Regions from separate parts of the Proteus sp. CA142267 genome, predicted to be linked through region 2. Evidence: predicted binding sites of a transcription regulator. Region 2 holds the regulator's gene; each other region holds the start of a gene.

Region 1 (10,700 bases), on a different contig from region 2:
CGTCATTATCATCATTACCCTAATTGCAGGGTTAACCGCTCGACTACTCGCTATTCGTTATAAATTGGGCTTACCTGTCTTTAATTACGAGAATCAAGATTAACGAATCGCTGTTTTAACGACAGCGGTTCTTTTTGATTCTGTGGGGTATCTCAAAATATAATCTCTTTTCGCTATTGTGATAAAAGGTAATTCCTATCACTGAGCCATTAATTATATGTTAATATTGACATAGTTTAATTTTTCTCTTGTTTCTATATTCAGAAAATAGAATGTAATAAGAAAAAAATGGCCCTGTATTAAACATGGGCACTGTATGTCATTCATTGTATGTGTATACTATATGGGGGATTTGCTCCCTAAACATGTATTTATACTTAATTCTCCAGTCAAATTCAGAAAGTCATCATGATCCAAGGAACACTTTATATTGTTTCCGCTCCAAGCGGTGCGGGTAAATCAAGTCTTATTCAAGCGCTGTTAAAGACACAGCCTTTATATGACACTCAGGTTTCTGTCTCTCATACAACCCGCCCAATGCGACCGGGAGAGAACCATGGTGAACATTACTTCTTTGTTACTGAAGAAGAATTTAAAAGCATGATAGACAGCGGGGATTTCCTCGAACATGCTTGTGTTTTTGGTAACTATTACGGAACATCCGGCAAAGTTATCAAAGAAATCTTAGCCAGTGGTGTAGATGTCTTTTTAGATATCGACTGGCAAGGCGCACAGCAGGTGCGTAAAGCGATGCCTGAAGCTCGCAGTATTTTTATTCTGCCACCGTCAAAAGAAGAGCTTTACCGCCGACTTCGTGGACGTGGGCAAGATAGCGAAGAAGTGATTACAAAACGTATGTCGCAAGCTGTATCGGAAATGGAACATTTTGATGAGTATGATTATTTGCTGATTAATGATGATTTCAATACTGCGCTTGCTGATTTACAATCAATTATTCGTTCAGAAAAATTACGCCTTGATCGTCAAACGCTACGACATGGTGATTTAATCAGCAAATTATTGGCAGACTGAGTTAACTTTCAGTATTATGCCCAGTCATTTCGTTAATGGTGGAGTAACACAAATATGGCACGCGTAACCGTTCAAGACGCTGTAGAGAAAATTGGTAACCGTTTTGACCTCGTTCTGGTCGCAGCACGTCGTGCGCGTCAGTTACAAGTTGGCGCTAAAGATCCTTTAGTTCCAGAAGAAAATGATAAAATGACTGTTGTCGCGCTACGTGAAATTGAAGAAGGCCTGATTAACGGTAAAATTCTTGATGCTCGTGAACGCCAAGAGCAGCAAGAGCAAGAAGCAGCAGAATTACAAGCTGTTTCAGCGATTGCGGAAGGCCGTCGTTAATCGTTTTATAAAATAGGGGTAGGTCTGCCTTGTACCTGTTTGAAAGCCTGAATCAAATCGTTCAAAAATACTTGCCATCGGAGCAAGTTGAACAACTTAAAAAAGCCTTTATCGTCGCCCGAAATGCCCACGAGGGACAAACTCGTTCAAGTGGTGAGCCTTATATTACTCACCCTGTTGCGGTTGCGTGTATCCTCGCAGATATGCGATTAGACCAGCAAACGCTGATGGCGGCGCTGTTGCATGATGTTATCGAAGATACACCTGCAACCTTCCAAGATATCGAAAGCCTCTTTGGTAGTACGGTAGCCGATCTTGTTGAAGGGGTGTCTAAACTTGATAAATTGAAGTTTAGAGATAAAAAAGAGGCTCAGGCTGAAAACTTCCGTAAGATGATTATGGCGATGGTAAAAGATATCCGCGTCATTTTGATCAAACTGGCAGACCGAACTCACAATATGCGCACACTGGGATCATTACGCCCAGATAAACGTCGCCGTATTGCTCGCGAAACACTCGAAATTTACAGTCCTCTCGCACACCGTTTAGGTATACATCATATCAAAACAGAGCTTGAAGAGCTGGGTTTCGAGGCGCTACATCCTAATCGCTATCGTGTAATCAAAGAAGTCGTTAAAGCAGCTCGGGGCAACCGTAAAGAGATGATTAATAAAATCCTCTCTGAAATTGAGGGACGCCTGACAGAAGCACATATCGAATGCAAAGTTAACGGTCGTGAAAAACACCTTTACTCTATCTATCGGAAAATGTTGTTAAAAGAGCAACGTTTTCACTCAATTATGGATATTTACGCCTTTCGCGTGATCGTGAAAGAAGTCGATACCTGTTATCGCGTTTTAGGTCAAATGCACAGCCTTTATAAACCGCGTCCTGGTCGAGTTAAAGACTATATTGCAATTCCAAAAGCCAACGGCTATCAATCTCTTCATACTTCACTTATTGGCCCTCATGGGGTGCCTGTTGAGGTGCAAATTCGTACTGAAGATATGGATCAAATGGCAGAAATGGGGGTTGCTGCACATTGGGCTTATAAAGAGCAAGGTGAGCAACCAGGCACAACAGCACAAGTTAGAGCTCAACGCTGGATGCAAAGTTTACTTGAATTGCAGCAAAGTGCAGGTAGCTCATTTGAATTTATTGAGAACGTAAAATCAGATCTCTTTCCTGATGAAATCTACGTTTTCACGCCAGAAGGTCGCATTGTTGAATTGCCAACAGGTGCTACTCCTGTCGATTTTGCTTATGCTGTACACACTGATATCGGTCATGCCTGTGTGGGTGCAAGGGTTGATAGACAACCTTACCCACTTTCACAATCGCTACGCACCGGACAAACGGTTGAAATTATTACCGCTCCAGGTGCAAGACCCAATGCGGCTTGGCTAAACTTTGTCGTCAGTTCAAGAGCTCGCTCTAAAATCCGACAACTGCTGAAAAACTTAAAACGTGAAGACTCTATTAATTTAGGTCGTCGTTTACTCAATCACGCATTAGGTGAGCACAAGCTTGCTGATATTTCAGCTGAAAATATTGAGCGCGAGTTGAAGCGTATGAAACTTCATTCAATCGACGACTTAATGGCTGAAATTGGTTTAGGTAATACCATGAGCGTTGTTGTTGCACGTAATTTATTGATTGATAGTCAAAATCAAGATGAAAACGCACAAACAGAAACAACCAATAATGAAACACCTAAACTCCCAATTAAAGGCGCTGATGGCGTATTAATCTCCTTCGCTAAATGTTGCCGCCCTATTCCGGGTGATCCTATCGTTGCACATATTAGCCCAGGTAAAGGTTTGGTTATTCACCATGAATCTTGTCGTAATATTCGTGGTTACCAAAAAGAGCCTGAAAAATTCATGCCTGTCGAGTGGGATAAAGAGATCAACAGCGATTTCATTACTGAAATTAAAGTCGATATGATCAACCACCAAGGCGCTTTAGCAAACTTAACCGCAGCTATTAACGATGCTAACTCAAGTATTCAAAGCATGAATACAGAAGAGAAAGATGGTCGCGTGTATTGTGCTTTTATTCGCTTAACTGCGAAAGACAGAATTCAATTAGCCAATATCATGCGTAAACTTCGCATCATGCCAGACGTTCTGCGCGTTAGCCGTAATAAAAACTAGTCATGAATTCAATTCGATATGCCCGCATCTGCCAAATGATGGCGATGCGGCAACCTGATCTTACCGTTTGCCTTGAAGAAGTGCATAAATCCCATAATGTTGCAGCCGTTATAAGAACGGCTGATGCTGTGGGCATTCCTAAAATTCATGCTATTTGGCCTGAAGAAAAAATGCGGATGTTAGTTTCCCCCGCAGCAGGAAGTAATAGCTGGGTCAATGTAGAAACTCATCCTACTATCACAGAAGCAGTTAACGCCTTTCGTGCCCAAGGTATGCAAGTTCTTGCGACTCACCTCTCAGATAAAGCGGTTGATTTTCGTGAGATTGATTACACTCGCCCAACTTGTATTATTATGGGACAAGAAAAAACGGGTATCTCACAAGATGCTATCGCGCTTGCAGATCAAGATATTATTGTACCAATGATGGGAATGGTACAATCCCTGAATGTTTCTGTCGCCAGTGCACTAATTTTATATGAAGCACAACGCCAACGTCAGGCTGCGGGTATGTATAATCGAACGGAGAGCACCTTAACAGAAGAAGAACAACAAATTCTTCTCTTTGAAGGCGGATATCCGGTATTGGCAGAAGTTTCTCGTCGTAAAGGACTGCCTCGCCCTTATATTAATGGCAGCGGTGAAATTGAAGCACCGGAGTCATGGTGGGCGGAAATGCAAATGACACAAAAACAACTTAGGAAATTAAAAAAGACGGAGTATTGATCCCATGAAAGGAAAACTGCTTGATGCAATCCCCTTAACCACTCTTCACGGCGTAGGTGCAAGTCAGGCAGACAAGCTGGCAAAAATAGGGCTTGTGACTATTGAGGATTTGTTACTCCACCTTCCTTTGCGTTATGAAGATCAAACGCACCTTTATGCTATCAGTGATCTCCTTCCCGGTATTCCTGCCACTGTTTCTGGCGAAATCTTAAGAACTGAAGTCAGTTTTGGTCGGCGTAAAATGATGACCTGCCAAATTTCTGACGGCTCTGGAATTTTAACACTTCGCTTTTTTAACTTTACAGCGGCGATGAAAAATAACCTTGCTCAAGGTAAACAGGTCACAGCTTATGGCGAAGTTAAACGAGGAAGTCGGGGCCCTGAAATTATTCACCCTGAATATAAAATCAAAGTTGCAGGCTCTGAAGTTAAACTGCAAGAAACACTCACTCCCATCTATTCAACGACAGAAGGCTTACGCCAAACATCATTACGTAAATTAATAGAACAAGCATTAGAATTACTTGATACCTGCGCTATTAACGAATTATTACCTGAGCAATTTATTCACGGTTTACCCCCATTAGCCACAGCATTACGTACACTGCATAATCCGCCTCCTGATATCGCTTTTGCTGAACTTGAGAAAGGACAGCATCCTGCGCAAAAAAGGCTAATTATTGAAGAATTGCTGGCTCACAATCTAGGTATGCTCAATGCAAGAGCTGGTGCACAATCTTATCGTGCAGAGCCATTGTTTATGCCAAATACATCAACGTTACGTCAGCAATTTCTCGCCTCTCTCCCCTTTACCCCGACTAATGCACAACAACGTGTCGTCAATGAGATAGAAACAGATTTAGAAAAAGACTATCCAATGATGCGATTGATCCAAGGAGATGTAGGCTCAGGTAAAACGCTAGTTGCCGCATTAAGTGCGTTACGTGCTATTGCTAATGGTAAGCAAGTGGCTTTAATGGCACCAACAGAATTGTTAGCAGAGCAACATGCATTAACCTTTAGAAAATGGTTTGAGCCTTTTGGTATCCAAGTAGGTTGGCTAGCAGGAAAACAGAAAGGGAAAGCCCGCGAAACACAGCAAAATGCCATTGCAAATGGTGAAGTATCGATCATTATTGGAACACATGCGATTTTCCAAGAACAAGTTAAATTTCACTCTCTAGCCTTAGTGATTATTGATGAACAACACCGTTTTGGTGTGCATCAACGCCTTGCCTTATGGAAAAAAGGTGAAGAACAAGGCTTTCACCCTCATCAATTGGTGATGACAGCAACGCCTATCCCACGAACATTAGCGATGACCGCTTATGCTGATATGGACACCTCTATCATCGATGAATTACCGCCGGGGCGTACACCTGTTACTACTGTCGCTATCCCTGATACTCGCCGTAATGACATTATTGAACGCATCAGACTAGCTTGCACAGAAGAAAACCGACAAGCCTATTGGGTATGCACCTTAATTGAAGATTCTGAAGTACTTGAAGCGCAAGCAGCCCAAGTTATCTATGATGAACTTATAATAGCACTCCCTGAAATTAAAGTAGGATTGGTACATGGGCGAATGAAGCCCGCAGAGAAACAAGCTGTAATGGCGGCATTTAAAGAAAATGAGCTCCAACTTTTAGTTGCAACAACAGTGATTGAAGTTGGCGTTGATGTACCTAATGCAAGTTTGATGATCATTGATAACCCAGAACGGCTAGGGCTAGCACAATTACACCAATTACGTGGACGTGTAGGTCGAGGTGCTATCGCCTCTCATTGTGTCTTATTGTATAAAACGCCACTCACTCAAACAGCACGTTTGCGATTGCAGGTATTAAGGGATAGCAATGATGGTTTTGTCATTGCACAAAAAGATCTCGAAATTCGTGGCCCCGGTGAGCTTTTAGGTACTAAACAAACAGGTAATGCACAATTTAAGGTCGCTGATTTATTACGTGACCAAGGACTTGTTCCTGAAGTACAACGCATCGCGCGTTACCTACATCAGCACTATCCTAAGCATTCTCAAGCCTTAATCGAACGCTGGCTACCTGCCAAGACACAATATAGCCAAGCTTAAGATTGCTCAGTTGCATGGCTTAGCGTGCGTTTAAACTCACTTTAAGTTGATTTCGAAATATTAATACGTTAAGTACTCCACAGAAAAACACCTCAATGTCGATATTCAACATTGAGGTGCTCTTTAACGTTTTTGACGCTATTTTAATTTATAGTAGCCAAACTACCCTGCAACTATAGGCGTAAAAAACGGTAGCATCAGATACAGTTTAATCACTATTGCATTCACAATATCAATGAAGAATGCACCGACCATAGGTACAACTAAGAACGCAAGATGAGACGGTCCAAAACGGTCTGTTACAGCTTGCATATTCGCAATCGCAGTTGGTGTAGCACCTAAACCAAAACCACAGTGACCTGCTGCTAAAATCGCAGCATCGTAGTTTTTACCCATGACACGGAAAGTCACAAAAATTGCATACAGTGCCATTACACCAGCTTGAACACCAAGGATAACCAGCATTGGGATCGCCAGTGACGCAAGCTCCCATAATTTCAAGCTCATTAATGCCATTGCTAAGAATAACGATAAACTCACGTTACCTAAGACTGATACCGCTCTATCAAAAACTCGGTAGAATCCAAGCATTGAAAGACTATTACTTAAAATAACACCAATAAACAGAACACACACAAAGGTCGGTAGTGAGAATGCCGTACCTTCTAGCAGTTGAGAAAGGAACGTACCTGCCATTAAACAGATAGAGATCATCGCAATAGTTTCTAATAAAACCATTGAAGTGATCATTCGGCCTGTTGTCGGCTTCTCAAACGCAGTTGGCATTTCATGGTCGTCGGCGCCTAATCCCGGCGTTGGGATATTTTTAATTAAGTAGCGAGCTACAGGACCACCAATCAAACCACCTAAAACTAAACCAAAAGTAGCACAAGCCATCGCTACTTCAGACGCGCTCATAAAACCATAGTTTTCGACAAAGGTTTTACCCCAAGCCGCACCTGTACCATGACCACCCGATAATGTAATCGAGCCAGCCAGTAATCCCATTAATGGATCAAGGCCTAACATTTTTGCTAATGCAATACCGACTGTGTTTTGTACTAACAACAATCCAACAACAACAAAGATGAAAATAAAAAGCGCTTTTCCTCCCGCTTTTAAACTCGCGAGGTTTGCGTTTAAACCAATTGTTGCAAAGAAGGCCAGCATTAATGGATCTTTAAGTGAGAGATCAAAACTCACTTCCCAGTCCATAAAAGATTTGAATGCTAATAGAAGAACTGCAACAAGTAGCCCACCTGCAACAGGTTCCGGGATCGTATATCGTTCTAAAAAAGGAACAGATTTCACTAACTTACGCCCGATCAAGAGAACCAAAGTGGCCGCAACCAGCGTGCCATAAACATCAAGATGATACATTTATGTACCCCGTCTTATTTGTTAATTTTATATAAAAATACTACGACGCTAAGTTCATCCATAAACAACGCCAAAAGCAGGTATCCCCGATTAGAAAAAAAAATGGAGACAAACACAAGTTAAAACATATAAAAATGTGAGCACCTCTTATGCATTTTGATAACATCATTTTTACGCAAACGATTGCTTTTGTGGCGTAGATCATTAAAATACCGTTTTTGTCGAATAAGAAATTCACACCATGGTTACTTCAGAAAATCAAAATTTGCCTAAAAATAGTGACGTTTCAATTAAAAAAAATAGCGAACTTCTTTTTGCTTTAGAAGAGAAACCGCCATTACCACAAACACTTTTTGCTGCTTGCCAGCATCTTTTAGCTATGTTTGTCGCGGTTATTACACCCGCGATCCTCATTTGCCAAGCATTAGGATTACCTGCACACGATACCCAACGCATTATCAGCATGTCTTTATTTGCATCAGGCATTGCCTCTCTTATTCAAATTCGAGCTTGGGGACCGATAGGTTCAGGATTGTTATCAATTCAAGGAACAAGCTTTAACTTTGTTGCTCCACTCATTATGGGGGGATTAGCACTTAAAAATGGTGGTGCAGATATTCCGACAATGATGGCAGCCCTTTTTGGTACTCTAATGGTTGCCTCATTAACCGAGATCATTCTTTCTCGTGTACTTCACTTGGCAAGACGTATCATTACACCGTTAGTTTCAGGTGTCGTGGTGATGATAATCGGCCTCTCTTTAATTCAAGTTGGATTAACCTCTATTGGTGGTGGTTATGCAGCCATCGAGAATAATACCTTTGGTTCACCACAAAACTTGTTATTAGCAGGCTCTGTTCTTATCGTTATTATTTTACTTAATCGACAAAAAAATCCTTACTTACGAGTAGCTTCTTTAGTTATTGCAATGGCTGTGGGTTATGTTCTTGCTTGGGCTTTAGATATGTTACCCACACCCGCAGAACATCAAGAAACACCGCTGATGACGATCCCTGAGCCATTTTATTATGGCCTATCATTTGATTGGCATTTACTTATTCCTTTAATGCTGGTGTTTATGATCACTTCGCTAGAAACCATTGGTGATATCACGGCAACTTCTGATGTTTCAGAGCAGCCCGTTAGTGGTCCTTTGTATATGAAGCGCATTAAAGGGGGCGTATTAGCTAATGGAATTAACTCCATGGTTTCAGCATTTTTCAACACCTTCCCAAACTCTTGTTTTGGCCAAAATAATGGTGTGATCCAATTAACGGGTGTTGCTAGTCGCTACGTAGGTTATGTTGTTGCAGCAATGCTTGTTATCTTGGGTTTATTTCCATTCGTTGCTGAATTTGTACAAAGAATTCCTGAGCCAGTATTAGGCGGAGCCACATTAGTGATGTTTGGTACGATAGCTGCGTCTGGCGTACGTATTGTTTCTAAAGAAGCATTAAACCGCCGAGCCATCATGATCCTTGCTATTTCACTGGCGGTAGGGTTAGGCGTTTCGCAACAGCCTCAAATATTACAGTTTGCCCCTGATTGGCTAAAAACATTGCTGTCATCAGGTATTGCTGCAGGGGGTTTAACGGCCATTATTTTAAATCTGATTTTCCCACCAGAAAAATAATTATTAATTAGCAATAAACGAGTAAAGCGCTATTTTTTATTATGAAAATAGCGCTTTATTTATCATCTTTAGGCCAATGGTATTTTTATAAAAGTATGATCCTTTGAGTTACGGTAAATCTTTATTTCAATACTGAAAATCAAAGGAAAATAAAATGACTACACCATTGAGCCCAATTAAAAATCCTGCACTCGAATACTTAAAAAGTCATCCATCTACTCAAGATTTTCATATACAAACTGTTGGGCAATTTTTTACTTATCTCAAAGATTCTATTCTTTCATTATTTAATAGTGATCATAAATTTACTTATTTAGGAAATAAGTCTGTTGCTGAATTCAATTTAGAGCATATTAAAAAAGACTTAGGTACGTTTTTAACTAATCCATATCTTATAAGTAAGCCTACAGTAGATGCTCTTAAATATTCATTTAATTACTTACAGAATCAATCTTACATTACTCCTAATCTTCACGATATTTACCGTTCTGAAAGTCTTGAACCTAATGATTTGATTTCTCAGTTAATTAACTACAGTAACAAACTTCATCAGCAAAAATTAAGTACAACAGAAGCACAACATGCTCAGTTGGTTATGAAAATACTAGGGGAAGTAAACAGTCATTTAAAACAATTACCCAATACGGAAAATCTGACATCCAGAATATCTAGCATCCTTAATAACTAAGTGAAATCTCTTTGATTTATCCGATGAATACTTGAGCATCGCCTAGTTTTCAGGCATAACTGTATAATGTTTTGATGGAGTATAAAACAGGAGAAGGGTTATGCGCTGGCTGATGAAAAGTTTGGTATCTCTGATACTTATCGTTATTTTATTTATTATTATAATTTACGCTTTTATTCAAACTCAGTGGGGCGCGCAGAAAACCAGTGAATGGCTGACACAATACACTGACTATGATATTCGCTTCTCAGGTATTGAGCATGATCTTATGCAACCCGAGCAAGTCATTGTTCATGATCTCCTCGTTAATCCTAAACAAGATAAAGCCACTGTATCGGCAAAATCAGCACAAATTCGATTTAATTGGCAATTTTTTACCACGCCTTCTCATCTGCAAAAAATTACATTAGAAAATGGCAATATTGAGTTCGCAGACAAAACACCTTCAATACCCTTAAGTGCCGATATCTTACAATTTAAAAATATGGCACTAAACAGTAAAAAAAATAATTTTTCTTTTGATGCCAAGAAAGTAACAGGTGGTATTACGCCATGGTTCCCAACATCAACCGATTTGATAGGAGCGGGTCATTTCCAATTTTCTATTGCTAATGGCATGATAAATAATAATGAATTCAGTAATTTTATTATCTCTGGGCAATAT
Region 2 (10,700 bases):
GATAGTTTAAAGGAGTACGCAATGTCTTTCGAATTACCAAAATTACCTTATGCGTTAGATGCTCTTGAGCCACACATCTCTAAAGAAACTTTAGAATATCACTACGGCAAACACCACCAGACTTATGTAACCAATTTAAATAATCTGGTTAAAGGTACTGATTTAGAAAGCAAATCTTTAGAAGAAATCATCAAATCTACTGATGGCGGTATCTTTAATAATGCTGCTCAAGTATGGAACCACACTTTCTACTGGAACTGCTTAGCACCAAATGCAGGTGGTACACCAACAGGTAAAATTGCTGATGCTATCAACAAAGCATTTGGCTCTTTTGAAGAGTTCAAAAAGCAATTTAATGATGCTGCAGCTAAGAACTTCGGTTCAGGTTGGACTTGGTTAGTTAAAAAAGCTGACGGTTCAGTTGCAATTGTTAACACCTCTAATGCTGCAACTCCAGTTTCAGGGGCAGACAAACCACTGTTAACAGTAGACGTATGGGAACATGCTTACTACATCGACTACCGCAATGCGCGCGTTAAATATTTAGAAGAGTTCTGGGCACTGGTTAACTGGTCATTTGTTGAAGCTAACCTTGCTTAATTGAGCTTAATAATCAAAGGTGAGTGATTGAGATTCATTTTTGGTGACAAAATAACAAAGGGCCTTGAGCCCTTTGTTATATTCAGATATTCGATAATCTATTATTTAAATTGATCGGATATTCTATAAAGCAGTGATTAGAACAACATAGTCGAAAATAAAACAATCATAACAAGCGCTGCTACTGCTGTACTCAAACCAAATTTCAGATCCGTATCCATCTATTTCTCCCTCAAAATGATTATAATACACTTTTTTAACCATAACCTTGTCATGGTTAATTATTATCACATATCAAAATTTGCTAAAATAGCGACCAGTGCACAATTTATAACATTGATTAATACTTTCACTTTTGAGCTAGATCATACAAAATTCACAGCTAATCGCTAAATTATTGCCAGTGTTTGCCCTATGTATGACTATACTGGCAGTTAAACCATAAAATTAGATAAAAGAGACCAATGAAGGTCAGGAGTTTTCCACACCATGGCAACAATAAAAGACGTGGCAAAACGCGCAGGCGTATCAACCACGACTGTTTCTCATGTGATCAACAAAACACGTTTTGTTGCTGAGAACACACGGGCAGCAGTTTGGGCCGCTATAAAAGAGTTAAATTATTCGCCTAGTGCCGTTGCGCGTAGTTTAAAAGTCAATCACACCAAATCTATTGGCCTGTTAGCCACGTCCAGTGAAGCTCCTTACTTTGCTGAAGTGATTGAAGCTGTTGAAAATAGTTGTTATAGCAAAGGCTACACACTGATTTTATGTAATTCACATAATAACCTTGATAAACAAAAAGCCTATTTAGCGATGCTGGCACAAAAACGTGTTGATGGATTATTAGTCATGTGTTCTGAATATCCCGATCACCTTCTTACTCTTTTAGAAGGCTATCGTAATATTCCAATGGTTGTCATGGATTGGGGTAAAGCGCGTGGCGACTTTACAGATACCATTATCGATAACGCTTTCCATGGTGGTTATATTGCAGGTCGTTACCTTATTGAGCGAGGTCATCGTGATATTGGTATTATCCCAGGCCCATTAGAACGTAATACAGGTGGTGGTCGCTTACAAGGTTTCTTAAAAGCCATGGAAGAAGCCAAAATAACTGTCAAAGACGAATGGATTGTACAAGGCGACTTTGAACCAGAATCTGGCTATAAAGCCATGTACCAAATGCTAAACCAAAAACATCGACCGACTGCTGTCTTTTGTGGTGGTGATGTGATGGCGATGGGGGCAATTTGTGCTGCGGATGAACTTGGCCTGCGTGTTCCTTTAGATATTTCTATTGTTGGCTATGACAATATTCGTAATGCACGCTATTTTACACCTGCACTAACAACCGTCCACCAGCCAAAAGAACGTCTAGGTCAAATGGCATTATCGATGCTGCTTGATCGTATCGTCAATAAACGCGAAGACGCTCAAACAATCGAAGTTCATCCACGATTAGTTGAGCGACGTTCAGTTGCTGACGGTCCTTTTATCGACTATCGTCGCTAATTCATATTTATTTAGCTATCGGATTTCTAGCGAAGCCATTCCTCATTTAAGGTTTGGCTATCTCCAAGATAATCTAACAACCATGTCAAAGCGGGTGATTCACTTTTATCGACCCACGTCAGGCAGCATGGGCTGTCTGGCAATGGTTGTGCCAGTTGTAAAGTTACCAACTTACCTTGTTCAATTAAAGGCTCAGCACGATGCCAAGGCACCATTCCAACGCATAATCCCGCTAACAAGCACTCAAGCCCCATATCCCATGTCGGAACAACCATTCTACGCTGATTATTGAGTGCCCAAGTGTCACGTTTTGGTAAGCTGCGTGAGGTATCCTCTAAGCATAAACTTGGATAAGGTCGCATTTCATCATCCGTTAATGGATGCGGTGCTTTCGCTAAAGGGTGATCAACATGGCAAACGCAGCGCCAAGGCATAAATCCCATATCTCTAAAACTATAACGTTCACCGATTGGTGAGGCTCTTGTTGCACCAATGGCTAAATCAACACGACCATTAACTAAGGAGTCCCATACGCCATTAAATACTTCAGGGTAGACATACAGTTCTATATCTGGAAAATGGCGGTAGAAATCGAGAATAAGTTGTTGTGTTCTTTCAGGTTTAACAATGCCATCAACTGCTATACTAAATTGACCGCGCCATCCATTAGAAACTTGTTGACAAAGATGCCGAGTGTCATTCATTTTTTTGATAACAGATCGTGCTTCTTTGATGAAAATTTTACCTGCGTCGGTTAATTCTACATCACGATGACGGCGCTCAAACAGAGGAACGGCAAGCCATTCCTCTAATTGCCGAACAGTGTAACTAACGGCGGATGGCACTCTGTGCAATTCTTGAGCAGCTGAGCTAAAACTTCCTGTTCTTGCGACTGCATCAACAACTTCTAAAGAGTATTCTGACCACATAGAGTTTATTCCTTTGAAAATTTTTCACAGCATTAACCAAATATTCCCGTTTCACAAGTAAAATAGGTCTTAGTTACAATACATAAAATGTTCTACATCACATAGCATAGAAAATAAAATGAATTCTAAAACATCCACACAATCAAAAACACCTATGAGCTTTATGGTGTACCTAGCTGGTTTGAGTATGCTAGGTTACTTAGCTATTGATATGTACTTACCTGCATTTGGTATGATGCAACGTGAGCTCTCTATCAGCGAAGGTGCTATTAGTAATAGCTTAAGTATCTTTTTATTTGGCTTTGCTGTTGCTCAGTTACTTTGGGGACCACTTTCTGACAAAGTCGGTCGTAAACCTATTCTTCTTATTGGTTTAAGTCTTTTCTCTTTAGGCTGCCTTGGTATGCTATGGGTTGAAAGTGCAACTGGCTTACTTGCTATGCGCTTCCTACAAGCTTTCGGCGTCTGCTCTGCTGCTGTTATTTGGCAAGCTCTTGTCATCGACCGTTTTGATGAATCTCGCGCCCAACACGTTTTTGCTTTAATTATGCCACTGGTTGCATTATCACCAGCACTTGCGCCTTTAATCGGTGCATCGTTATTAAATCACGGTGGCTGGCGTATGATTTTTATGCTGTTAATGGCCGTAACGTTAGTTCTTATGTTACCGACACTAATGCTAAAAAACATTAAACAAAAATCAGTTACAGATGCAAACCAATCTTCTGCATCATTTATAACTTTACTAAAATCTCCTCTCTACACAGGTAACGTATTAGTTTACGCTTCTTGTAGTGCAGGTTTCTTTGCTTGGTTAGCTGGCTCACCAATCATTCTTGAAAAGATGGGCTACTCTCCACAGGATATCGGTTTAAGTTATATTCCACAAACTATTGCCTTTATGGTCGGTGGTTATGGTTGTCGTATTTTACTGTCAAAAATGACAGGTAAAACACTGCTACCACTGTTATTAATTGGTTATGCTGTCAGTATGACTGCGTTATACCTTGTTGCTAAATTTACGGAACCAACATTGACAACTATTTTAATTCCGTTCTGTATTATGGCTGCAATGAATGGTGCATCTTATCCAATTGCAGTATCTAATGCTCTATCTGCTTATCCTGAAATTAGTGGTAAAGCAGCTGCGTTACAAAATGCGCTTCAATTGGGTCTTTGTAGCTTAGCAAGTTTTATCGTATCTGCATTTATTAGCCAACAACCTCTGATTAACACCACAGCAATTATGGCGTTAACAGCAATTCCAATGGCAGTTGGCTACTTTATTCAGCGTAATAAATCTGTTACCAAACACACAGTTCAAACCGCAGAATAATCGCACTCATTCTTTTAAGAATTATCTTAAAAAGGCTATTTTATAAAAAATAGCCTTTTTCTTTTCTAGAGAAAAATATTCTACGTCTCTATACTTGTCCATACGCTGTAATAGCGTTTTATCTATTTTTCTTTCGGATTTTGAGGCCTTAAACAGATTATTAGCTGATTATGTCAGATTAGTTGTCTTATTAATTCTATTCGTTCAACCCATATTGAACACGATACCATTTTAATACTGTCAATCTGCACACACCCTTTCTTAGTTTATGTCTCAAAACCCGCTTAGTTTACGCCGGAGAGTATATGAGTACATCTTGTGTAGAAGAAGGCCGAAAGACCTCCAATGATCCTTACGAAAGGATTGCTACAGAGCTACTAACTCACGCTGATATTCGAGTTAATGGTTCAGAACCTTATGATATTCAGGTTCATAATCAAAATTTTTATAAAAGAGTATTGCAACAAGGCTCATTAGGTCTCGGTGAAAGCTATATGGATGGTTGGTGGGATTGTGAGCGACTGGATATATTCTTTCATAAAGTTTTACGTGCTGGTCTTGAAAATAAGCTCCCACAAAATCTACGTGATATTGTCAAGATTGCGACAGCCCGCCTTTTTAATTTGCAAACTCAAAAACGCGCATGGATGGTAGGTAAAGAGCATTACGATCTTGGTAATGATTTATTTACAGCCATGCTTGATCCTAATATGCAATATTCCTGTGGTTACTGGAAAAACGCAGATAATTTAACTCAAGCTCAAGAACATAAATTAGATTTAATTTGCCGAAAATTAGATTTAAAACCGGGAATGACCTTATTAGACATTGGTTGTGGTTGGGGTGGGCTTGCAGGCTATGCAGCCAAACATTTTGGTGTTTCTGTAACGGGAGTCACCATTTCTGTTGAACAGCAAAAACTGGCACAAGCTCGATGCCAAGGACTTGATGTAAATATTATTTTAGAAGATTATCGCGATTTACATGAAAAGTTTGATCGCATAGTTTCAGTGGGTATGTTTGAGCACGTAGGGCCCAAAAATTATGCTACTTATTTTGATGTGGTTCGTCGTAATTTAAAGGAAGAAGGTCTGTTTTTATTGCACACCATTGGCTCTAACCGCGATAAAGTGAATGTAGATAGTTGGATAAGCAAATATATATTTCCTAATGGATGTTTACCGTCTATTCAAAAAATTGCTCATGCAATGGACAGTAAATTTGTGATGGAAGATTGGCATAACTTTGGTGCTGATTACGATAAAACATTAATGGCATGGTATCAGCGTTTTTTAGCCTGTTGGCCAGATATTGAATCTAATTACACACCGCGTTTTAAACGTATGTTTAGCTATTATCTTAATGCCTGTGCGGGTGCATTTCGTGCCAGAGATATTCAGCTATGGCAAATCGTACTAAGCCCTAAAGGTCATATTGGCGGTTTACAAATTCCTCGTTAATTCTTCTTTTTATAAAAAGAGAAAAGCCAGTTTATCAATCAAACTGGCTTTTTCTTTTGTTCTGTTTTAAGAACAACAACATTAATTATTAATTATGTGAAGCTTGTTCTTCATTTTCAATTTGTTGTGCTGCTAATAATGCTTGTTGCTGTACTTGTTGCGCCATAACGCGCTCTACTGTATCGACAATCGCTTGAGTTTGAGGATCAAGTTCAATATTGACTTTATCACCAAGACGTTTGCGACCTAATGTCGTTCTATCACGCGTTTCAGGAATTAAATGTACACAAAAACGGTTATTAACCACATCGCCCACAGTTAGGCTTATTCCATCAATACCAATAAAACCTTTGTGTAAAATGTATTTCATTAATGCTTTATCAAAGATGCGAAACCAAATTTGTAAATTATTTTCTGATGTAATAATTTTGGCAACTTCAGCAGTTGTTACAATATGACCAGACATAACATGACCACCAATTTCATCACCATACTTAGCTGCACGTTCAATATTCACTTCAGAGCCAACTTTTAATTCACCAAGGTTAGTTAAACGTAATGTCTCTTTCACTAAATCAAAGCTAATATGTGTATCTTCAATTTTAGTGACTGTTAAACAGCAACCATTATTTGCAACAGAAGCACCTGTTTCTAAATTGCCGACTAGCTCTTTGGGTAATTCAATGACATGGGTACGAAAATCACCTTTATCTTCGATAGCAATAACCCGCCCTTTTCCCTGAACAATACCTGTAAACATCTTACATCTCCTTGGATCGATAAACTGGTAAACTCAATTTAGGCTTATGCTATAAAGGATAACATAGCTCGTATTAATACAAAGGAACAATTATCGTATTTATTCCTTGTCGATGATTGCCGTTAAATATAACGTAAAAACACCTAATAAATTATCAAAATCCTGTGTTTGAAAAGCTAAACTTCTTTCGTTGCTTATTAAACTTTTATCATTAGAATAAGCGGTCTTGAGGATCTCTTTACGTCATTTTAATAATACGACGTTTGTTCTCTTCCTTTCCTTTCGTTTTCTTATAATAAATAAAGGTGTATGCGTGCAGAAGTACATAAGAGAAGCGCGTAGCTTACTTGCTCTCGGTATCCCCGTTATCATCGCGCAATTTTCCCAGACAGCAATGGGTGTCGTTGATACTGTCATGGCGGGTGCTGTAAATGCCACAGAAATGTCGGCGGTGGCAGTAGGCACGTCTATTTGGTTACCAACGATTTTATTAGGCCAAGGTATATTAATGGCATTGACTCCAATCGTTGCTCAATTAAATGGTTCAGGACAACGAAAACATATTGCTAATCGCACACAGCAAGGTTTTTGGCTCGCCACTTTCTTATCAATCATGGTAATTGCTATTCTTTATAACAGCCGTTTTATTATTGAAGCGCAACATGATATAGAACCCGAATTAGCCGAAAAAGCCATTGGATTTATTCATGCCATTATGTGGGGTGCTCCAGGTTGCCTTTACTATCAGGTATTGAGAAGCCAATGTGAGGGATTATCTAAAACGAAACCCGGCATGATAATTGGTTTTATTGGCTTATTAATTAATATCCCTGTTAACTACGCCTTTATTTACGGCAAATTTGGTGCCCCACAATTAGGGGGGATTGGTTGTGGTGTTGCAACGGCCTCCGTTTTCTGGGCAATGTTCTTAATGATGCGTTATTACGTGCGTCGAGCGCCAACACAACGTGACGTTATGCCAAAGAAACGTTTAGTAAGCCCGGATTTCCATACAATAAAGCGTATTACATTTTTAGGATTACCTGTTGGCTTAGCCTTATTCTTTGAGGTAACTCTATTTGCCGTTGTTGCGTTATTAGTTTCACCTTTAGGCGTTACTGCGGTTGCCAGTCATCAAATAGCACTTAACTTTAGCTCACTGATGTTTATGTTCCCTCTTTCATTGGGAATAGCAGCAACCATCCGTGTCGGCCATAACTTAGGGCAACGCTCTACAGAGCAAGCGCGTATTTCAGCCATTACAGCGCTTGCTGTTGGACTAATGTTGGCAAGTTGTACCGCAATTTTCTCTATCATCTTCAGAGAAAAAATCGCGTTAATGTATAACGATAATATTGAAGTGGTGACATTAGCTTCTCATCTTATGTTATTCGCTGCACTTTATCAGTTATCAGATTCTGTGCAAGTTATTGGCTCAGGTGTATTACGAGGTTATAAAGATACCCGCTCTATCTTCTTTATTACTTTTATTGCCTACTGGGTAATTGGGCTACCTTCTGGTTATATATTAGGGCGTACTAATTACTTTGTTGAGGCGATGGGACCTGCTGGTTTCTGGATTGGCTTTATTTTAGGTTTAACTGCCTCAGCAATTATGATGGGTTCCCGTATTTGGTGGCTCCAACGCCAACCTGATGAAGTGGTGTTATTACGCTCAGAGCGTTAAACAGAAACGGTTATTTAGGCAAAGGAATGACACAAATATCAACAAATAGCTTTAAATACGAGCAGTTGAATATAAATTTGTGTTTTTCCTCTTGCCAGAATCGAATCATCTCGTTAATATTCGTCCCCGTTGTCACCCAATAGATAATGCGTCCATAGCTCAGTTGGTTAGAGCACCACCTTGACATGGTGGGGGTCGGTGGTTCGAGTCCACTTGGACGCACCATTTATTTTTCGACAACATCTCAATACAGTGCGTCCATAGCTCAGTTGGTTAGAGCACCACCTTGACATGGTGGGGGTCGGTGGTTCGAGTCCACTTGGACGCACCATTTCTCTTTCTCTATTTTCTTATTTTTACTCATCTTACCTACCCTACAAAACAATTAATTTAGCTTGCAATATTTTATTGCGCAACAAAGTGCTTAAAAAACAAGCAATCAGCGCCGTATTTTGATCACATCACTTAAATTTACCTTTTTTCGATTTTCTTCATAGAAATTAACCTCTATAATACGAAACATAATTTTGTTGAAAGGTTTCAGCGTATTGATTTACGGGCATCTTTAGAAAACAGAACAAATGAATCGTGATAGACTATAATGTAAGATGTCTGCCAACCTTTGATACAAAATAGTGACAAGATTTTTATGATGTTGCTGAACCATTAACATGTTGCGCAACTTATCCATTAGAGATGAGTTGTACACCCTGTTTTGCACCGTTGATACTGTTAATAGAAAACAGCGACATTAATCCTTATTCATCCATTACAATACAACCATTAAATAGACTGCCATGAAAAAGACAAAAATTGTTTGCACCATCGGACCAAAAACCGAATCTGAAGAAAAACTGAATCAATTACTGGACGCAGGCATGAACGTTATGCGTCTAAACTTCTCTCACGGTGACTATGAAGAGCATGGCAACCGTATCAAAAACCTGCGTAACATTTGCGCTAAAACAGGCAAAAAAGCCGCTATCTTATTAGATACTAAAGGCCCAGAAATTCGTACCATCAAATTAGAAGGTGGTAATGATGTCGCTTTAGTTGCTGGTCAAACTTTCACTTTCACCACAGACAAAACTGTTGTGGGTAATAAAGACCGCGTTGCTGTAACTTACGAGGGTTTTGCTAAAGACTTAACTGTTGGTAACACTGTTTTAGTTGATGATGGTCTTATCGGCATGAAAGTCACTGCTGTGACTGATAAAGAAGTTGTTTGTGAAGTTTTAAACAACGGTGACTTAGGTGAAAACAAAGGTGTTAACTTACCTGGCGTTTCTATCGGTTTACCTGCATTAGCTGAAAAAGATAAACAAGATCTTATCTTTGGTTGCGAGCAAGGCGTTGATTTCGTTGCTGCATCATTCATTCGTAAACGTTCTGACGTTGAAGAAATGCGTGCTCACTTAAATGCACACGGCGGCGAAAACATCATGATCATCTCAAAAATTGAAAACCAAGAAGGTTTAAACAATTTTGATGAGATCTTAGAAGCATCTGACGGTATCATGGTTGCTCGTGGCGACCTAGGTGTTGAGATCCCAGTTGAAGAAGTTATCTTCGCACAAAAAATGATGATCGAAAAATGTAACGCTGCACGTAAAGTGGTTATCACTGCAACGCAAATGTTAGATTCAATGATCAAAAACCCACGCCCTACTCGTGCTGAAGCGGGTGACGTTGCGAATGCTATCTTAGATGGTACTGATGCTGTTATGTTGTCAGGTGAAAGTGCAAAAGGTAAATACCCAGTAGAAGCTGTGACTATCATGGCTACTATCTGTGATCGTACAGACCGTATCATGCAATCTCGTCTTGATTACAAACAAACAGCTGCAAAATTACGCGTAACTGAAGCAGTTTGTCGCGGTGCGGTTGAAATGGCTGAAAACTTAGATGCGCCTCTGATTGTTGTAGCAACTTTCGGTGGTAAATCAGCGCGTTCTATCCGTAAATATTTCCCAACTGCACCAATCTTAGCATTAACAAACAACGAAGAAACAGCTCGTCAGTTACTGTTAGTTAAAGGTGTAACCACTCAATTAGTTAACGAAATCGCCTCTACTGATGACTTCTACCGTATTGGTAAAGAAGCTGCATTAGCAAGTGGTTTAGCGCATGCTGGTGAGCGTGTTGTTATGGTTACTGGTGCCCTGGTTGATAGCGGTACAACAAATACTTCATCTGTTCACGTTCTGTAATTTTACACAACGCGAAGATGTCAAACGCCACTCATTGAGTGGCGTTTTCTTTATCTATTTCTAAAAAAAATTTTTCTTTCTTATTTTTCGTCATTCTCTTTAGATTAATCCTCTTTCCTGTTTCTATCTCTTTTTTATCTTTTTATGGCTATTTATCAATCAGTTTAAGAGTAAATTACCAATGTTGAGTTGTGTGATTTTTA
Region 3 (10,700 bases), on a different contig from region 2:
TCTGGTAAAAGTTAGCAACACCTTTTAGTGCGAGGTTATCAGCTTCAGTTGCGCCTGATGTGAATACGATTTCACGAGGATCTGCACCGATTAAATCAGCGATCTGATTACGTGCAATATCAATAGCTTCTTCTGCTTGCCAACCAAAACGGTGTGAACGAGAGGCTGGGTTACCAAAAATGCCATCAATAGTCAGGCATTGCATCATTTTTTCAGCAACTCGTGGATCAACAGGAGTGGTTGCTGAATAATCTAGATAAATGGGTAATTTCATTGCTCACTAACTCCAAAGACGACGGATCTTCTTTAATAATTTTGTTTTTGCCTACCTAGAGATCGCCGTTAAACTCGCATATTAACAATGGTTTCTTGTAAACGACCATTAATAGCATGGCGTTTTTCATTGTCTTGACGATCGGCGACATCCATAACCTCTTCGTTATTTACTAACTCTTCAAGGCTGATACTGCTTAGGAAACTGGTTATACGATCACTTAAATCACGCCACAAAGTATGAGTCAGGCAACGATCGCCACCTTGACAACCTTCTTTGTTACCCTGACAACGAGTAGCATCGACAGATTCATCAACCGCAGAAATAACTTGAGCAACAAAAATTTGCCCTGCATCACGGCCTAATAAATAACCGCCACCAGGACCACGAACACTTGCGACTAATTCATTTTTGCGCAAACGTGAGAAAAGCTGCTCAAGATAAGAAAGGGAAATCCCTTGACGCTCTGAAATATCAGCGAGGGGGACAGGGCCTTGCTGTGAATGCAATGCAACATCAAGCATTGCAGTAACTGCGTAACGCCCTTTTGATGTCAGTCTCATAACAAATACTCCGTGGTGAACAATAATCAAATTGTGTCATTCCCGAGTAATTTAGTCAACTATTTATCCGAGTGTTTTAGTCAAGTATTATACTCAGCCAAAAGTTGACTTAAGTTAATCAACTTTGCCCTCTATTTCTTAGCCCATTTCTCAACTGACGTTAGGATACCACGTAAGATATGAAGCTCTTGTGTTTCTGGACGTGCACGCGTAAATAGACGGCGTAAACGGCTCATCACTTGTCCCGGATGTTTAGGACGAATAAAACCAGATTCATTAAGCACCTGCTCTAAGTGAACGTAAAAACGTTCTATATCGTCTGCTGGTGGATAATCAATCTCTGATGGGCTATTTTCCTCTTGTTTTTCTTCTTGGGCAAGTGCTGCCATACGAATTTCATAACTAACAAGCTGAACAGCCATCGCTAAATTTAAAGAACCATATTCTGGATTAGTCGGAACATATAGATGAAAATCACATTTTTGTAATTCTTCATTGGTTAAACCTGTACGTTCACGGCCAAAAATAACAGCAACAGGCTTATTTTTAGCTTCCATAACACAACGCTCACCACATTCACGAGGTGCAAGCATTGGCCAAGAAAGTGTACGGCTACGGGCACTTGTTCCTATGACTAAACCACAGCCTTCAATCGCTTCATCGATACTATTAACAATATGTGCATTGCCAATAACATCACTTGCACCTGCTGATAGGGCAATAGAATGTGAATCTGGTTTTTCTTTTGGATTAACAAAATAAAGATTGGTTAATCCCATGGTTTTCATAGCACGAGCTGTAGAGCCCATATTGCCTGTATGCGAGGTTTCTACAAGGATGATGCGAATATTTTCTAACATTGATTTCTTGTTAATTGCTTTGTGATCCATCTATTTTATCACAATTGTAGCCAGAAACACGAATGCCTGTTATACTCTCGCACGTTTTTTATCCCCGTTCTTTAACATCTTGTGGAAGATAACCATGCATCCGATGCTGAATATTGCCATACGTGCCGCACGTAAGGCTGGTAATTTAATCGCCAAAAATTACGAAAATCCTGAATCTGTAGAAACTAATCAGAAAGGTACCAATGATTTTGTCACTAACGTTGACCGTGACGCAGAACAAGCAATCATTGAAATCATCCGTAAATCTTATCCAAAACACACCATTATTACGGAAGAAAGTGGCGAGTTACTCGGTGAAGATCACGACATACAATGGGTTATTGATCCACTTGATGGCACGACTAACTTCATTAAACGTCTTCCACACTTCTCTGTTTCTATTGCTGTACGCATTAAAGGCCGTACTGAAGTGGCTGTTGTTTACGACCCTATGCGTAACGAATTATTCTCAGCCGTTCGTGGTCAAGGCGCACAATTAAATGGTTATCGTCTACGTGGCTCTAACGCTCGCGATTTAGACGGTGCTGTTCTTGCGACTGGTTTCCCATTCAAAAGCAAACAACATTCAGCCGCTTACATGAATATGTTAGGCAAACTGTTTGTACCTTGTGCTGATTTCCGTCGCACAGGTTCAGCAGCATTAGATTTAGCTTATGTTGCTGCAGGCCGTGTTGATGGTTTCTTTGAGATTGGCTTAAAACCTTGGGATTTCTTAGGTGGCGAATTAATCGCTCGTGAAGCCGGTGCTATCGTTTCTGACTTTACTGGTAATCATGGCTACCTACAAACAGGTAATATTGTGGCAGGTAACCCGCGCGTTGTCAGAGCATTATTAGCTGAAATTCGTAGTGAATTAACAGACGCATTAAAACGTTAATTTCGTTGATACGAATAAAAAATATAAGAGAAAAAGACCATAATATTATGGTCTTTTTTATTGCCTACTGATTTATCGTTAATAGTGCATTTACTGATAATTGGCTAATTTCTTGAGCTATTTTATCTAATAATTGCGATGTCATTTCTTGTTTATCAATACGTAATAAAAATGCTTTTCTCGCGATCACAAACCCAAGTATTTGCCCAATAACTGCATGAGCACGAATAGTAGTAGTTAATGTATCACTCTTTTTATCGATTAATTCGATGAGATGAGATAGCCGTAAATGAAAAGGCTCAATTAAGTTATGATAAATCAACTCATAATTTTCAGTCGGTTCCAATTGCTCACGTAAAATCAACTGACTGTAATAATGACGTTCAGGTGCTAATAAAGCACGCGTTAATCCCGTGACTAATAAAGGGATCAGAGAAGCAAGTAATTCACGATCTAACTTATTTCTTTTAATAAAAACTGAAGCTTATTATCAAATTGGTCAAAATGAATTTCTGACGCTAATTCTGTCGCAATATATTGAATAACGGCGGTATAAACGCCTAGTTTTCCACCAAAATGATAAGGAATTGCTGATTGATTAACACCAGCATCCTGCGCAAGTTGTCTCGTTCTCAACCCACTAATTCCGTGTAGTGCAAAAAGCTTAATACCTTCTTGTACTAACTTTTCTTGAGTCTGTTCTGTACTTATTGCGGTTTTACTGGTGTTTTTCATTATTTATTAACTATTTATTATTAGGCTTATAAATCAGCCCGCATTAATTGTGTTGAGTTTGAATTTAACTCAATCCCTTTACTTTTACCAACTACAACCGTACCACCTAAGTTACATAAGTGATGACCAAAGCCACAGTTAGGCTCAAACGCAAACGTCATACCTTCTTGTAACACAAGCTCTCGACCCGGATTTGGTAATCGTTCAATTTGTTTATAACGACTCGCCAATGGTAATGATTCGATACCCGGAGCAGTATCAAAGCCAATAGGTCCATAATTGAGCAATATTACGCCCTGTTTTTCCTACAACAAGATTGTCTTCATCAATCCACTGCAAATCACCACGTAGTTTTGCCTGCATATGATCGGCGATCATCATTAAAAGATCTGCAATATCAAAGGACATTACAGATCTTAATTTTTATGAAATAGAGGAATTAGGTATTTTGAGGTTGTACTCTTGGTCTAATAAACATTGCAGGGATCGTTAATGCAGCCATTAACCAGAAGATCAGCGATTCTTGATTAGGAAGTTTTTCATACAGCCAACCAGAGACAATAGTCATGATCGCAATACTTCCGCCCATCGCTAAAGCCGAATACACCGCTTGTAGACGAATAATTTCGTGCTCTTGACGTGCGCTAATGAAGCGCATTGCCGCTAAATGGCACACCGTAAACGTACCACTATGTAAGATTTGAACAACAATAAGCGCGGGTAATGCGGTAAAACTCCCCATTAATCCCCAACGTAGAAGCCCAGCAAAAGCAGAAAGTAAGAGTAGATTTCTTGCGCTCCAACGACGGAATAAACGATGGCTCAACATAAAAACAACCACCTCTGAAACCACACCTAATGACCAAAGATAGCCGATTGTTGCGGTGTCATACCCTGCTTTTTCCCAATAAAGTGCACTAAAACCATAATAAGCGGCGTGCGCACCTTGCAGTAAAGAGACACACAACAGAAAACGCCAAACTGGCCCATCTGAAATGAGTTTCATAAAGGATACATTGCTGTGTTCTGCTTTTTTTACTTTACCCTGTGGCATAACTTTAGGACGGAGCATAGATGTTAGGAATAGTGCAAAAGTACTAGCAATCAATCCATAAAGAATAATGGGATGCCCAAAAACATCAATTAAAACACCTAGCAATGATGAGCTAATAATAAAAGCAATTGAGCCCCAAACGCGGATTTTCCCATAGTCAAAAGGAAACTGTTTTTGCCACGTTCCAGCTAGAGAATCCCCTAAAGGTACCATCGGTGAAAAGAAAACGTTAAATCCTGTCATCACAAAGAATAACCATGCCCAATGGCTACCCATCATAAATGCAACAGTAAAAAGTAATGAGAGAAAAGCAAACAATCTCAATGCAGTGATAAGTTTTGACGGATCCTTTACCGCAGGCGTTAAAATTAGGCTACCAACAAAACGTGCGGTTAAACCTACACCTAATAACAGACCTATCATTGCAGGATCGACGCCCTCTCCTTTTAGCCATATGGACCAAAAGGGTAAAAAGATGCCGTATGAAAAGAAATAGGTAAAATAATCTAAGGCAAGCCACAATGTTGATGGAATAACCATCCAATCCCCCATTTTTAAGATGCAAAAAAACCCGCCAAGAACAAGTTCTCGAAGCGGGCTTGTACAACGGGTTTTATTATATCGTTACAAACTTATGCGTAAACTGGAAATTTAGCGCAGATATCCAAGACTTTTTGTTTCACTTTCTCAATGTTCGCTTCATCATTGATATTATCAAGGACATCACACATCCAACCGGCTAATTCACGAGCTTCCGCTTCTTTAAAACCACGACGTGTAATTGCTGGAGAACCGATACGAACACCAGAAGTTACAAATGGGCTACGTGGATCATTTGGTACGCTGTTTTTGTTAACAGTGATATTTGCACGACCCAGTGCAGCATCTGCATCTTTACCTGTAATATCTTTATCAACTAAATCTAATAAAAACAGGTGGTTTTCAGTTCCGCCAGACACTACTTTATAACCGCGATCTAAGAAAACTTCTACCATTGCTTTCGAGTTTTTAGCAACTTGTTGCTGATAAACTTTAAATTCTGGCTCCATAGCTTCTTTTAATGCGACCGCTTTACCTGCAATAACATGCATTAAAGGGCCACCTTGAGAGCCTGGGAATACAGCAGAGTTCAGTTTTTTATAAAACTCTTCATCGCCACCTTTAGCAAGGATAAGACCACCGCGTGGACCTGCTAAGGTTTTATGGGTTGTTGTTGTAACAACATGTGCATGAGGAACAGGGTTAGGATAAACACCTGCTGCAACCATACCTGCAACGTGTGCCATATCAACAAATAAGAATGCACCAATGCTGTCTGCGATTTCGCGCATTTTAGCCCAGTCAACCAGACCAGAATAAGCAGAGAATCCGCCAATGATCATTTTTGGTTGATGTTTTTTAGCTTGAATAGCGATATCTTCGTAATCAATTTTACCTGATTCATCAATACCATAAGGTACGATGTTATACAGTTTACCAGAGAAGTTAACTGGTGAACCATGAGTTAAGTGACCGCCTTGTGCTAGGTTCATACCTAAAACAGTATCACCTGGTTTTAATAATGCCATATAGACAGCGGCATTCGCTTGAGAGCCTGAGTGAGGCTGTACGTTAGCGTAATCTGCACCAAATAATGCTTTAGCACGATCGATAGCCAGTTGCTCTACAACATCCACATACTCACAACCACCGTAGTAACGTTTACCCGGATAGCCTTCAGCATATTTATTTGTCAGCTGAGATCCCTGCGCCTGCATAACACGAGGGCTGGTATAGTTTTCAGAAGCAATAAGTTCGATGTGCTCTTCTTGACGAGTCACTTCACCTTCCATTGCATTCCATAATTCTGGATCGTAATCAGCAATATTCATTTCACGTTTTAACATTCACATCTCCTGACTCAGCTAACTTCACTAAAGACAAACTCCCATGCGGGAGAAAGAATGGCATACAGTGTAAACTCTTTTTCTTCATTGAGATAGCCCCTAATGAAAAAATACGCAATCGATTGCTATCCAACTATAACAGCACATTATTACTTTTTAACAACCTCATTTTATCCTGTACTTATTCCCCTTTTTGAGGCACATCTCGCCTTATTTTGCAAACACCCCGCATCATTCTCTAAGAATTGAGATTTTTTGTTAAAAAATAAAAACAGAGATTTACAAAATAATCAAAAAGAGATAAGTTGCATATAAAATACAATTTATAAAAATTCACAATAAACTGAAAATTTTTCAGGAGCAATTATGTTAGATGCACAAACTATCGCGACAATTAAATCGACAATCCCTCTCATTGCTAAAACAGGCCCTGCATTAACTGCCCACTTTTATGACAGAATGTTCTCTCGCCATCCAGAATTAAAAGATATTTTCACCATGAGCCATCAAAGCAGTGGTGCACAACGCGAAGCCTTATTTAATGCGATATGCGCTTATGCGACGAACATTGAAAACTTAGCCATCATATTGCCTGCCGTGGAGAAAATTGCGCAAAAACATGTCAGTTTAAATATTCTTCCTGAGCACTATCCCATCGTCGGTGAAAATTTATTAGCAACAATTGATGAGATGTTTAATCCTGGGCAAGAAGTATTAGATGCTTGGGGTGCCGCTTATCAAGTATTGGCAGATGTCTTTATCAATCGTGAAGAACAAATTTATCAGCAAAAAGAACAAACAAACGGGGGCTGGAGAGGATTACGGAACTTTAAAGTTAAACATAAAATAAAACAAAGCGATGTCATTACTAGTTTTGAATTAGAGCCTGAAGATGGACTTGCTGTTACTCCTTATCAAGCGGGCCAATATTTAAGCCTTTATATCCGTAATGAGCGCCTTGAAAATCAAGAAATACGTCAATATTCATTAACTCAATCCTCAAATAATAAAACCTATCGCATTGCAGTAAAACGCGAAGAGAAAGGTATTTTATCGAATTTTCTTCATGACCATATTCAAGAAGGTGATACTTTACAAGTTGCCGCACCAGGGGGCGATTTCTATTTAGATATATCACCAACAACACCAGTAACCTTAATTTCAGCAGGTGTGGGTTTAACACCAATGTTGTCTATGTTGCACACGCTTTCAGCTCATCAAGCTAATATTAATTGGTTACATGCGGCTGAGCATGGTGGTGTCCATGCATTTAAAGATGAAGTTAATCAAGTTGGCAATCAACTTTCACACTATCAACAAGCGATATGGTATCGCACGCCACGCACTGAAGATGTACAAAATAAAGATTATCAATTCGAAGGCTTAATGACATTAAAACAAGTTGAAGATTGGCTAACTATTCCCGATATGCATTTCTATTTTTGTGGTCCATTACCTTTTATGCAATCTGTTGCTAAACAACTTATTGAACTAGGTATTAATAGTGAAAAACTTCATTATGAATGTTTTGGTCCTCATACTGTTATTACACAAGACTTACAATAAAAATACCTTCATTAACGTTCAATTTTAAATTGAATAAAAAAAGCGCTGGTTATATTTATCAGCGCTTTTCTTGGTTATTTCACTGCCTTTTTATGGTCGATATTTATTTTCAATCGCAGCAGGAATAACATGATCTTTAGCAGAAAAACCGTACCAAATAACACTAATTAAACAGAGCGTATAACCAAATAATTCACTGCCCTCTTCCACCATATTTTTAACGGCCCGGTTATAATCTTCACCCAATAATTTATACCAAAGTATTCCCATGCCAAATAGACGAGAGAACAGTAAAATACATAACAGGCCAGCAACTAATATCCCATGGCTAGGATGAGTAATAAAGTGGATTAAGCCTTTCAACGTTCTCTTGCCTTCTCTAATTGCGATAGCAATACAAATAAATGTTACCGTTAGAGCAAACCAAACCCAAGAGCCGTGTGCAATCTGATCAAAAACACCATCTAACTCACGAATTAAAATACACAAGAAAAAGCCCATAATAAGTGTGAACGCTCCCCGTTGTTCACTGTTTTGACATGCTTTAATAAAAAAGAATAAGCAAATAATGGCGACGATGATTTCTTGGCCTAATTCAGTTACTGACGTTTCAGAAATACCATTATCAAGAACCAAAATATCAAGAAAAATAAATCCCGTAGTGATGACGATTAACACTGCTGCACATAAAAATAAAGCGAAACGCTTTAATAAATAATTAAACACTATTTTGCCCGTACCTTAATAATTTTTTAATATGATGATAATAACTTTCCTTAAAAGTTATTGAATAACATTTTGTGCCTTAAAGTTCATAAAAAATAGTAAAATAAATTGTTCAGCATCTTCAATAGACTTGTATAAGATATAAATAGCATTATAGGCAAAACATTAAAAAATAAATTATGCGCAAGAAAAAGAAAAAGCCCGATATTTTGATTAAAAATATCGGGCTTTAATAAAAATGAATAATATAAATATTTAGCTTAAGTTTAATTAATATATAGCTTAACTAAATAGCCTCTTCATCTTGTTCGCCAGTGCGAATACGAATAACACGACTCACATCGAAGACAAAAATCTTACCATCACCAATTTTACCTGTTTGTGCCGTTGTCATAATTGTATCTACACAAGTTTCAACAATTTCATCAGAGACAACAATTTCAATCTTCACTTTAGGTAAAAAGTCGACCATGTATTCAGCACCGCGGTAAAGCTCAGTATGCCCTTTTTGGCGACCAAAGCCTTTCACTTCTGTTACAGTCATTCCCGTGATACCCACTTCGCCGAGTGCTTCTCTTACATCATCTAATTTAAACGGCTTAATTATCGCTTCAATTTTTTTCATCGTATTATCCTGCTATTACCAGTTGTGGCGACCAAAACCGCTTGTAATTGGGTATCTGCGATCTTTACCAAAATTACGACTTGTAATACGTGGCCCAACAGGGGCTTGACGTCGCTTGTATTCATTAATATCGACTAATTTTATCACTTTACGGACTGTCGCTTCATCAAATCCAGCCGCAACTAAATCAGATACTGATTTATCTTGCTCAACATAACCCTCAAGGATCGCATCCAAAATATCATAAGGAGGCAAATTATCTTGGTCTGTTTGTCCCGGTGCAAGTTCTGCTGATGGCGGTCTATCAATAACACGCTGAGGAATAGCAGGCGAAAGCGTATTACGATATTTAGAAAGCTCAAAAACCAATGTTTTAGGCACATCTTTTAGTACATCAAAACCACCAGCCATATCACCATACAATGTGGAATAACCCACAGCTGATTCACTTTTATTGCTTGTAGTTAACACTAAACGGCGACGTTTATTTGACATTGCCATTAAAATAACAGCGCGACAACGTGCTTGTAGATTTTCTTCTGTAGTATCTGCGGCAGTACCTTTAAATATAGGTGCAAGCTGCGCCATAAAAGCATCAAACATGGGTTCAATAGAAACCGTATCAAACTCAACACCTAATAAATCGGCTTGTTCTTTAGCGTCATGAATACTCATTTCTGATGTATAACGAAATGGCATCATAACAGCCTGAACACTCTCTTTGCCTAAGGCATCAGCTGCGATAGCAACGGTTAATCCAGAGTCAATACCACCAGATAACCCTAGAATTGCCCCTTTAAAACCGTTCTTAGTGACGTAATCACGCGTTGCAAGCACTAATGCTTGATAAACTTGCGCTAAAGGTGAAAGTTCCGGAGCAGGATCTGCCATTGGAATAATGTTTAATTCGTCGAATTCAACAATAGCAGTCTGTTCATCAAATGCAGCTAAACGATGTGTAATAGTACCCCGTTCATCAAATACTTTTGAACAACCATCAAATACCAACTCATCCTGACCACCAATTTGGTTAAGATAAATCACTGGAAGGTGTGTTCTTTGGCAATGTTCCTTAATTAGCTGTGTACGAACATGCGGTTTTTCACGATTATAAGGTGAAGCATTAATAGATAGAACGAGATCGGCACCCGCTTGTTTTAATGCATCAATAGGTTCATTGATCCAGATATCTTCACAAATTAACAAACCTAGGTGATAACCTTTAAACGGTACCACACAACGCTCATTTCCTTGTTGGAAATAACGCTTCTCATCAAACACACCATAATTAGGTAATTGCTGTTTGAAATAACGCGCTTGTAATTCACCTTTATAGAAAAATGAAAGTGCGTTATAAATTTTGCCGTTTTGCCACCAAGGATGTCCAACAACAATCGCTATTTTTTTGCTTGCTTGTTCTAAACGCGTAAGTTGTGTTTCACAACGCTGTTGGAAATCAGGACGAAATAGCAGATCTTCAGGA

The links. Region 2 encodes PurR, which represses purine synthesis genes. Its sites were predicted from a motif close to CANGCAAACGTTTGCNTG; they were not measured.
Region 1: the regulator PurR is predicted to act here: its motif matches at 7,888-7,905, upstream of gltS (sodium/glutamate symporter).
Region 3: the regulator PurR is predicted to act here: its motif matches at 6,412-6,429, upstream of glyA (serine hydroxymethyltransferase).

The regions. Positions count from the first base shown of each region.
Region 1 covers NZ_QPMG01000009.1:105,334-116,033, reverse strand. Annotated here, with positions in the region: gene C0T34_RS14510 (trimeric intracellular cation channel family protein) at 1-103, shown strand, start outside; gene gmk (guanylate kinase) at 409-1,032, shown strand; gene rpoZ (DNA-directed RNA polymerase subunit omega) at 1,087-1,362, shown strand; gene spoT (bifunctional GTP diphosphokinase/guanosine-3',5'-bis pyrophosphate 3'-pyrophosphohydrolase) at 1,392-3,518, shown strand; gene trmH (tRNA (guanosine(18)-2'-O)-methyltransferase TrmH) at 3,521-4,243, shown strand; gene recG (ATP-dependent DNA helicase RecG) at 4,248-6,335, shown strand; gene gltS (sodium/glutamate symporter) at 6,498-7,715, opposite strand; gene C0T34_RS14475 (uracil-xanthine permease family protein) at 7,957-9,348, shown strand; gene C0T34_RS14470 (hypothetical protein) at 9,503-10,036, shown strand; gene C0T34_RS14465 (AsmA family protein) at 10,137-10,700, shown strand, end outside.
Region 2 covers NZ_QPMG01000004.1:86,051-96,750, forward strand. Annotated here, with positions in the region: gene sodB (superoxide dismutase [Fe]) at 22-600, shown strand; gene purR (HTH-type transcriptional repressor PurR) at 1,090-2,115, shown strand; gene punR (DNA-binding transcriptional activator PunR) at 2,142-3,044, opposite strand; gene punC (purine nucleoside transporter PunC) at 3,163-4,380, shown strand; gene cfa (cyclopropane fatty acyl phospholipid synthase) at 4,686-5,840, shown strand; gene C0T34_RS09105 (riboflavin synthase subunit alpha) at 5,929-6,600, opposite strand; gene C0T34_RS09110 (MATE family efflux transporter) at 6,914-8,287, shown strand; tRNA gene C0T34_RS09115 (tRNA-Val) at 8,436-8,512, shown strand; tRNA gene C0T34_RS09120 (tRNA-Val) at 8,542-8,618, shown strand; gene pykF (pyruvate kinase PykF) at 9,085-10,497, shown strand.
Region 3 covers NZ_QPMG01000001.1:854,532-865,231, forward strand. Annotated here, with positions in the region: gene C0T34_RS04010 (IscS subfamily cysteine desulfurase) at 1-274, opposite strand, end outside; gene iscR (Fe-S cluster assembly transcriptional regulator IscR) at 343-837, opposite strand; gene trmJ (tRNA (cytosine(32)/uridine(32)-2'-O)-methyltransferase TrmJ) at 969-1,697, opposite strand; gene suhB (inositol-1-monophosphatase) at 1,822-2,625, shown strand; gene C0T34_RS18290 (CerR family C-terminal domain-containing protein) at 2,690-2,989, opposite strand; gene C0T34_RS18295 (TetR family transcriptional regulator) at 3,079-3,360, opposite strand; partial or broken gene C0T34_RS04035 (aminopeptidase P family protein) at 3,387-3,644, opposite strand; gene C0T34_RS18100 (hypothetical protein) at 3,619-3,768, opposite strand; gene C0T34_RS04040 (3-phenylpropionate MFS transporter) at 3,800-4,954, opposite strand; gene glyA (serine hydroxymethyltransferase) at 5,047-6,300, opposite strand; gene hmpA (NO-inducible flavohemoprotein) at 6,667-7,866, shown strand; gene C0T34_RS04055 (hypothetical protein) at 7,957-8,595, opposite strand; gene glnB (nitrogen regulatory protein P-II) at 8,879-9,217, opposite strand; gene C0T34_RS04065 (NAD+ synthase) at 9,233-10,700, opposite strand, start outside.